Linked DNA regions of Prochlorococcus marinus str. GP2. The protein of the gene in region 1 binds, or shares a complex with, the protein of each later gene. Links are inferred from orthologs where the notes say so. Each region holds a gene or a part of one and is shown in the gene's direction. Other genes may lie near its edges.

Region 1 (4,063 bases):
TTCCTCATAACTCTTTGGGAAGACAACTATTTAAAAAACTAAAAGTTTATAAAGGCGCTGATCATCCTCATGCTGCCCAGAATCCTGTATTATTGAAGAACTAATTTACTAAAATGAATAGTCAAATAAAATCCAAAGCTGTTTATTGGGGAACTGGAAGAAGAAAAACTTCAGTAGCTAGAGTTCGATTGATTCCGGGAAATGGAATGATTAAAATTAATGGTCGTTCAGGAGATGATTACTTAAACTTTAATCCTCTGCATTTAAATTCAGTAAAAGCACCTTTGCAAACATTAGGCCTAGAAAACTCTTATGACATTTTGGTAAATGTCTATGGTGGCGGATTAACAGGACAAGCTGATGCTATCAAGCAAGGGGCAGCAAGAGCCCTTTGTGAATTATCTCCTGACAACAGGAAACCGCTCAAAAATGAAGGACATCTTAGTAGAGATCCTCGAGCGAAGGAAAGAAGAAAGTATGGACTCAAAAAAGCAAGAAAAGCTCCACAATTCTCTAAACGTTAAAGGAAATTTAATTATGCCAAAATCAAAAATTCACCCAAAATGGTATCCAGATGCAAAAGTTATTTGTAATGGAGAAGTTGTAATGACTACAGGTTCCACTCAACCCGAACTACATGTTGACGTATGGAGTGGAAATCATCCTTTCTTTACGGGAACTCAAAAAATTCTTGATACAGAAGGTAGAGTTGATAGGTTTATGAAAAAATATGGAATGGGTTCAGCTAATTCAGCTACATCTAAAGATAATAAAGAAAAAGATTCTAATAAATAGAATTCTCGAAATTAAGCACAATTTTAATTGGAATACTCAACACTAATTGCAAGGTTGAAAACTGCTTCGCAAAGTTTTGAAAATTTGGAAGTTCAACTTGCAGATCCTGACATAGCAAATGATCCTAAAAAATTAGAATCAATTGCTAGAGAAAGGTCAAAATTAGAACCTTTGGTGAATGATTTCAATAAGTTAGTTGATACTGATAAGGAAATTGAAGATTCGAGAAATCTTCTTAAAGAGAACAGAAATGATAAAGAGATGGAATCTTTAATAAATGAAGAGTTATCTAACCTAGAGGAATTAAAGAGTCAACTTATTCAAAAAACCACTATTGCATTATTACCCAAAGATCCAAGAGATGAGAGAAGTGTAATGTTAGAAATCAGAGCAGGTGCTGGAGGTAACGAGGCTTGTATATGGGCGGGCGATTTGGCAAGAATGTATGAAAGATATGGACAAAAAACTGGATGGTCTGTAAAACCTGTTAGCGCTTCTGAGTCAGATATGGGAGGATTCAAAGAGTTAGTCATATCTGTTAAGGGAGACTCAGTATATAGTCAACTAAAATTCGAGGCTGGTGTACACAGAGTTCAAAGAGTCCCATCGACTGAATCTCAAGGTAGAGTTCACACATCTACAGCCACTGTCGCTGTCATGCCTGAGGCTGATCCTGTTGAGGTTAAAATTGATCCAACTGAAATAGAGGTTGGTACTGCAAGATCAGGAGGTGCAGGGGGACAAAATGTTAATAAGGTTGAGACTGCTATTGATCTTCTGCACAAACCCACAGGAATCAGAGTTTTTTGTACTCAAGAGAGATCACAATTGCAGAATCGTGAAAGAGCAATGGAAATTTTAAGAGCAAAATTATACGAGATTCAATTAAAAGAAGCTAATGCTAAAGAGAGATCACAAAGGCTCTCACAGGTGGGAACAGGCGATAGGAGTGAAAAAATTAGAACTTATAATTTTAAAGATAATAGGACAACTGATCATAGATTGGGATCCAATTTTTCACTTGAACCAATTCTCGCTGGTCAATTGGATGAAGTTATTGATGCGTGCATAGCACAAGAACAAAAGAGAATGTTGGAAGAATTTAACAACGAAGTCAATTAACTTTATAGAGTTTTTATTGTTATTAGATTGAACCTCCTATCACATATTTACTCCATTCTTTATGTTTTCCAGAGTCAATATGCCTAGTAGCCTCAAAATTGAGATTACTAAGCGGTCGGTACGGCCTTCGTTGTAAAGGCATATTAGCCTCTTCTGGGGTGCGATTACCCTTTTGTACATTGCATCTAAGACATGCTGTAGTAACATTTTCCCAGTTATCAGTTCCACCTCTGCTTCTTGGAAGAACATGATCTATTGATAAATCACTACCTCTATAGTTACAGTATTGGCAAGCATTATTATCTCTTAGGAGAATATTTTTTCTTGTTAAAGAAACTTCCCTAAAAGGTACTTTGACATAGTAACGAAGTCTTATTACTGTAGGTAATTTTCTGCCGCAATGTATTGAATAGGATTTATCTTCCTCTAGGCTTTCTGCTTTACCTTTTATCATAAGAATTACAGCTCTTCTCCAAGAGGTAATGTTTAAAGGTTCGTAAGATGCATTTAAAACTAGAGTCTGGCCCATGCCAAAATACAATTTACATGTCATGCTAACTATATATTTCAACAAGCGCATATATTTGTGCAAAGTTAATGCAAATTCCGCAAACAAATCAGGGATTAAACTTTGGTAAATATTCCAATTTTGAAAAAGATATTGATCCAAAACAAAGAGCATGGATTGAAGTTAGTGGAAAATCAATAGAAAAAAATGTAAAGCAGTTAAGATCAAAATTAAGCAAAAGTTGTTTATTAATGGCAGTTGTTAAAGCTGATGGATATGGTCATGATGCGAAAGTAGTATCTGAATATGCTCTTAAAGGTGGAGCTTCGCAATTAGGTGTTGCTACTTTGAAAGAAGGGATAAGACTCCGGTCTTATGGATTTAAAGAACCAATCCTTGTTTTAGGAAATTTATATACGAAAAGGGATTTAATAATATCTTTTAAAAATGATCTTATGCCAACCATTAGTAGTCTAAGAGAATGTTTAATTTGTAATAACATTGGGAAGCATTTTGGTTCGAAATTTTCTTTAAATCTTAAAGTTGATACAGGAATGTCACGATTAGGATTTGAATCTAAAAAATTTGTTCAGCAATTTGAAAAAATTAAATCTTTTGAAAACATATCTATAAAAGGCATATATAGTCATTTATCCTCTGCAGATGAACCTGACTCATTAGATCCTAAAAGTAGTACTCAAAAACAAAGGCAAAAGTTTCAGGAATTACTAAAGCAGATTGGCGTTGATAACAATCATAATATCAAGACTCATTTGGCTAATTCTGCGGGCATGCTTCTAAACAAAGATTTTCATTTTGATATGGTACGTGTTGGACTTTCTATATATGGATATAGTCCTCTAGCAAAAAAAGATAAAACTTTATTGCTTAAACCAGCTTTATTTTTGAAGGTCAAAGTAGCTTTTATAAGGATTATTGATAAAGGTGTAAGTGTTAGTTATGGAGGCAAATTTATAAGTAATAGAAAAACTAAGTTAGCTGTATTAAGTATTGGTTATGCCGATGGCGTACCAAGAAATCTTTCAGGCAAAATAAACGTTCTTCATCACAAGAAACTATATCCCCAAGTTGGTTCTATTACTATGGATCAAATGATGGTGGACATAACAGGTTCAAATGAAATAAAAATTGGTAGTACAATGATATTGCTGGGATCTGATGGAGACAAAATAATAACTCCTCTCGATTGGGCAAGAGAATCTAATACTATTCCATGGGAAATTCTATGTTCTTTTAAAAATAGATTACCCAGAGTTCAAATTGATTAGACATTTCGATAAAATTAAAAAGTTTTGAATGTTTGCAAAAAAATTGATAATGTATAAGAACTGGAGAGGTGGCTGAGTGGTTGAAAGCGGCTCCCTGCTAAGGAGTTACAGGAGGTAACTTTTGTCGAGGGTTCGAATCCCTCCCTCTCCGTAATAAATGAAGAAATGTCTTTTGATTAATATTTTTACAATAAGTCAAGATTAATAGTTTTTAGATCATTAATAGAATTTAAAATCAAGTCAGCACCTGCATTCCTTAGATTTGTTTCATAAGAATTACGTTCTATTAATCGAGAATCTAAATGTAAATGAGGGGGCGCTATGCCAATACTTATGAATTTTTGAGATG
Region 2 (4,093 bases), on another replicon or contig:
TCTACATGGCCATTTAAACCATAGGGGTCAGAAACCCAAATACCCACGTTCGCGCAATGAAATGCTCCAAAGCCAAAGCATGTAATTCCAGCTAGAAGAAGATGAATTCCAAAAATTCTTGGAAGATCGAGAGCGGGTTCTCCTGTTCTTGAATCTTCCCATAACTCTAAGTCCCAGTATGTCCAGTGCCAGATTGAGGCCAACATTAATAGTCCACTAAATACTATGTGTGCTGCAGCAACTCCCTCAAAACTCCAGAATCCAGGATCAACACCCGTAGCACCCGTAATATCCCATCCATTCCAACTACTTGTGATTCCTAATCTAGCCATAAAAGGCATAACGTACATTCCCTGTCTCCACATTGGATTGAGAACAGCATCAGAAGGATCAAAAATGGCTAATTCATAAAGAGCCATAGAACCGGCCCAGCCGGCTAATAATGCAGTATGCATAAGATGCACAGCAAGTAGTCGACCTGGGTCGTTAATAACTACTGTGTGAACTCGATACCAAGGCAATCCCATCGGTTAATTTCTAGTAACTATGCTGAATAAACAGCTAAACAACATGATAGTAAGGGTTTTTTAGTCTTTGAGGGATTTTTGTAAATAAATTAACTTTATTGCTAAAACTGGGTAAATCAATTGCTATGAGCTTGTTTATAAGGAAATTATGGCTGAAAATTGTTAATATTTTGGTCACAATTCTCAAAGTAAAACGCCAAAATAAGAAAAATAACAAAAAAAATGGCAACTATCAGATTCATCCGTGAGGATATTGAGGTTCAATGCAATCCTGGTGAAAATTTAAGGGAACTTGTACTTAAAGAGAATTTACAGCTTTATGGATTAAAAGGTATTTTAGGAAATTGTGGAGGGGCTGGACAATGTAGTACTTGTTTTATTTCCGTTGAAGGAGGAAATAAAAATTCTCTTAGCCCACTTACATCAGTTGAAGAAGAAAAACTTCAAAATAGACCAGAGAATTGGCGACTTGCCTGTCAAACTTTGATAAAATCGTCTGCAGTAATTTTAACAAAACCTCAATCTCCTCCTTCAAATTTGGAAGAACTCAAAAAAATTAGCGAAAATAAAAAATTACCTCGCTAAATTGTTTAAGACTGTTAATCTGTTAATAAAATTTGTTGATTTTTCCACTTAATTTAAAGTTATATGTCTATAGTCTTAGTACTTAACAGAATTGCCAACTAAATGGAAACAACTAATTTTGGATTCGTAGCTAGTCTTTTATTTGTAGGGGTGCCAACAATTTTCCTTATTGGCTTATTTATTTCTACTCAAGATGGCGAAAAATCAAGCTTCTATTCTGACTCCAGTAAAGGTAGGCTTGGCCCAAAACGCTAAAGTTTAATAAATGCTTTGCATTCCTATAAAAGAATTTTTATTTTGGAAAAAAAAGCAACTTTCTAAAGGTGGAGACCAACAATCCTTTATTTTATTACTTGATTGTTTGGGGGGATTATCTGCTTGCGATCAAAATATTTTAAATATTAATCCTGAGGGAAATTTATATTTAAAAAAAAACTTAGACTTTTTAGAATCTGTTTGGGAAGATCATTTATTAAAATCTAATCCTATTCAACATCTATGTGGAGTAGCTTTTTGGAGAAACTTAAAATTAAAAGTCACAAATAAAGTACTAATCCCTAGGCCAGAGACTGAGCTGATAATTGATATTGTTTTAAAAATATTTGGAGAAAATTCACAAAAATTACTTTTTGCAGAATTAGGAACGGGATCAGGTGCTATAAGCATTGCGTTGTCGTTAGCGTATCCATTATGGGATGGAATAGCGACTGACATAGATAAAGATGTATTAGAAATAGCTACTGAAAATTATAATAATTCTTTTAGTCAATCAAATTTAAAATTTAGTTGCGGACATTGGTGGAACCCTCTCGAAAGCTTTAAGGGAAAATTAGATCTCGCTATTTCAAACCCACCATATATCCCTGAGGATACTTATGAAAGATTACCCAAAGAGGTTAAAAATTTTGAACCAAAAATTGCTTTACTTGGAGGCGACGATGGTTTAAAACACATTAGGGAAATAATTCAAAAAGCACCATTTTATCTAAAAGATAAGGGATGGTTGATTTTAGAAAATCACTATGATCAAGGTGAAAAAGTAAAACAACTACTTTTAAAAAATAAATTTACATCAATTGAAATCGTGAATGATCTTTCTGGTATTGGTAGGTTTACGATTGGGAGATATAAATAAATTATTGATAAAAATATAAATGAATTTAGTAGATCAAGAATCAGCTTTGAACACTCTTAAAAGTGGTTTACCAATTATTTTCCCAACAGATACCTTGCCTGCAATTGGATGCCTGCCAAATTTTTCAAACATTATTTATAAATTTAAAAAAAGAGATCAAAATAAACCCTTAATTCTTATGGGATCAGAACAAAAACAATTAATAGATTATGTTCACGAATCAGCTAAAGAAGATTACAAAAATATAGCTTCGAATTATTGGCCTGGAGCTCTGACAATGGTTATTCCCTCTTCAAAAAAACACACCTTAATTCTTACAAGCAAAGATCTTACTCTTGGGTTAAGGATCCCAAATTCAAATATAGCTCAATCTCTAATGAAAGAAACCGGTCCATTATTAACTTCAAGTGCTAATATTTCAGGTTTTACAGGATCAATGACAGCTGAAGGAATTGCTTTAGACTTCCCTTCGGTAAAAATTTTAGGACCTTTCCCATGGGGAAAAAGTAGTGGGAAAGCTAGTACTATTATATCTTGGCAGAGAAGTGGCGATTGGAGAATAATAAGAGAAGGAGAAGTATTAGTTAGGGAATTGAATTAGTGTTTGTATTATTACTTTTTGTTTTATTAATTCAATTTTTTTCCTATTGGATATTTGAACCCCTCGCATCTTTTTTAGAGCATGTTCTTGAAATAAGATTATTTCCGATAATCGCTTTAATAGGTTTGATTTCGTTATTTTCGAGAAAAACTATTGGTAGGAATTAAATAGCCCAAAATGCCGGCTAACAGATTTGAACTGATGGCCTTCGCTTTACAAAAGCGCTGCTCTACCGCTGAGCTAAGCCGGCTATCATCCCATCTTACAATTAGGAAGGGTCAATTATTAGTATTTTTGGCTTTTTTAAAATTTATTACTTTTTGATATCTTTATCCGCTTTATCATTTTTCTTGAATTTTATTTCTCCAGAAATAGTTCTTTTGATTGGTAGATTAGCTACTAATGCAGTCATTCTATCCTCAGTTTCCAAGCTTACTGCTACCTCTTCAAAATCAATCTCAACATATTTAGCAACAACGTCAAGAATTTCTTTTCTCATCTTATCCAAAAGATCAGTTGTTAGTGAACTCATATCAACTCTGTCATGTGCTAGCACAAGTTGTAATCTTTCTCTTGCTGTGTTTGCACTAGCCGTTTCCCTGCCTAGTAACTTATTTATAAGATCTCTTAGAGTCATCATTTTTTAAAAAACCTTTGTTTGCATTAATCTCATGAATTTATCTTTTAGGCTTTTACCTTCATTTTTTGGGTCGATAATTGGTACATCTTTTCCTGTAAGTCTTTGAGAAACATTCAAATAGCATTTTTTCGCGGGAGATCTTGTATCTGTAAGTGTTAGCGGTTCTCCCCTGTTTGTGCTTATTATTACCTGCTCATCTTCTAAAACAATACCCAATAAAGGCAAAGAAAGGATCCCTTGAACATCTTCGATAGATAGCATTTCTTGGCTAGCCATCATATTTGGCCGAACTCTATTAATTACAAGCTGTATGGGCTTAATATCTGAAGTATTAAGAATTCCTATCACTCTATCGGCGTCACGCACTGCAGATAATTCCGGGTTGGTAACTACGATAGCTTCTTTACAAGCTGCAAGAGCATTTTTGAAACCGTCTTCTACTCCTGCAGGACAATCTACTAAAACAAAATCGAATTTTTTACTTAGTAGCTCACTAATTTTTTTCATATCTTCGGGCTTCATCCAATCCAACATCCTAGGGTCTCCGGCAGGTAAGAGAGCAAGATTGGGTTCCTTTTTGTGTCTGACCAATGCTTGGTCAAGGC

The links.
Region 2: the proteins of prfA (region 1) and prmC are in contact, whole or in part, in a crystal structure (PDB 2B3T), measured with the Escherichia coli proteins. The link is inferred for Prochlorococcus marinus str. GP2 from one-to-one orthologs.

What each region holds. Positions count from the first base shown.
Region 1 is NZ_JNAH01000008.1:259,674-263,736, reverse strand. Bases 1-2,869 are described here. They hold prfA (peptide chain release factor 1), read left to right. Parts: upstream 1-822; coding sequence 823-1,917; downstream 1,918-2,869. Other genes in these bases: alr (alanine racemase), read left to right, coding at 2,515-2,869; EU91_RS01065 (HNH endonuclease), read right to left, coding at 1,940-2,497; rpmE (50S ribosomal protein L31), read left to right, coding at 538-795; rpsI (30S ribosomal protein S9), read left to right, coding at 114-524; rplM (50S ribosomal protein L13), read left to right, coding at 1-104. Outside these bases: more of alr, read left to right, coding at 2,870-3,714; EU91_RS01080 (TIGR01548 family HAD-type hydrolase), read right to left, coding at 3,900-4,063. UniProt on the Escherichia coli protein: Peptide chain release factor 1 directs the termination of translation in response to the peptide chain termination codons UAG and UAA.
Region 2 is NZ_JNAH01000003.1:286,449-290,541, forward strand. Bases 414-3,312 are described here. They hold prmC (peptide chain release factor N(5)-glutamine methyltransferase), read left to right. Parts: upstream 414-1,377; coding sequence 1,378-2,247; downstream 2,248-3,312. Other genes in these bases: psbB (photosystem II chlorophyll-binding protein CP47), read right to left, coding at 414-527; EU91_RS06100 (2Fe-2S iron-sulfur cluster-binding protein), read left to right, coding at 750-1,112; psbM (photosystem II reaction center protein PsbM), read left to right, coding at 1,215-1,367; EU91_RS06085 (L-threonylcarbamoyladenylate synthase), read left to right, coding at 2,267-2,848; minE (cell division topological specificity factor MinE), read right to left, coding at 3,162-3,312. Also shown: more of psbB, read right to left, coding at 1-413; more of minE, read right to left, coding at 3,313-3,488; septum site-determining protein MinD, read right to left, coding at 3,492-4,093. UniProt on the Escherichia coli protein: Methylates the class 1 translation termination release factors RF1/PrfA and RF2/PrfB on the glutamine residue of the universally conserved GGQ motif, i.e. on 'Gln-235' in RF1 and on 'Gln-252' in RF2.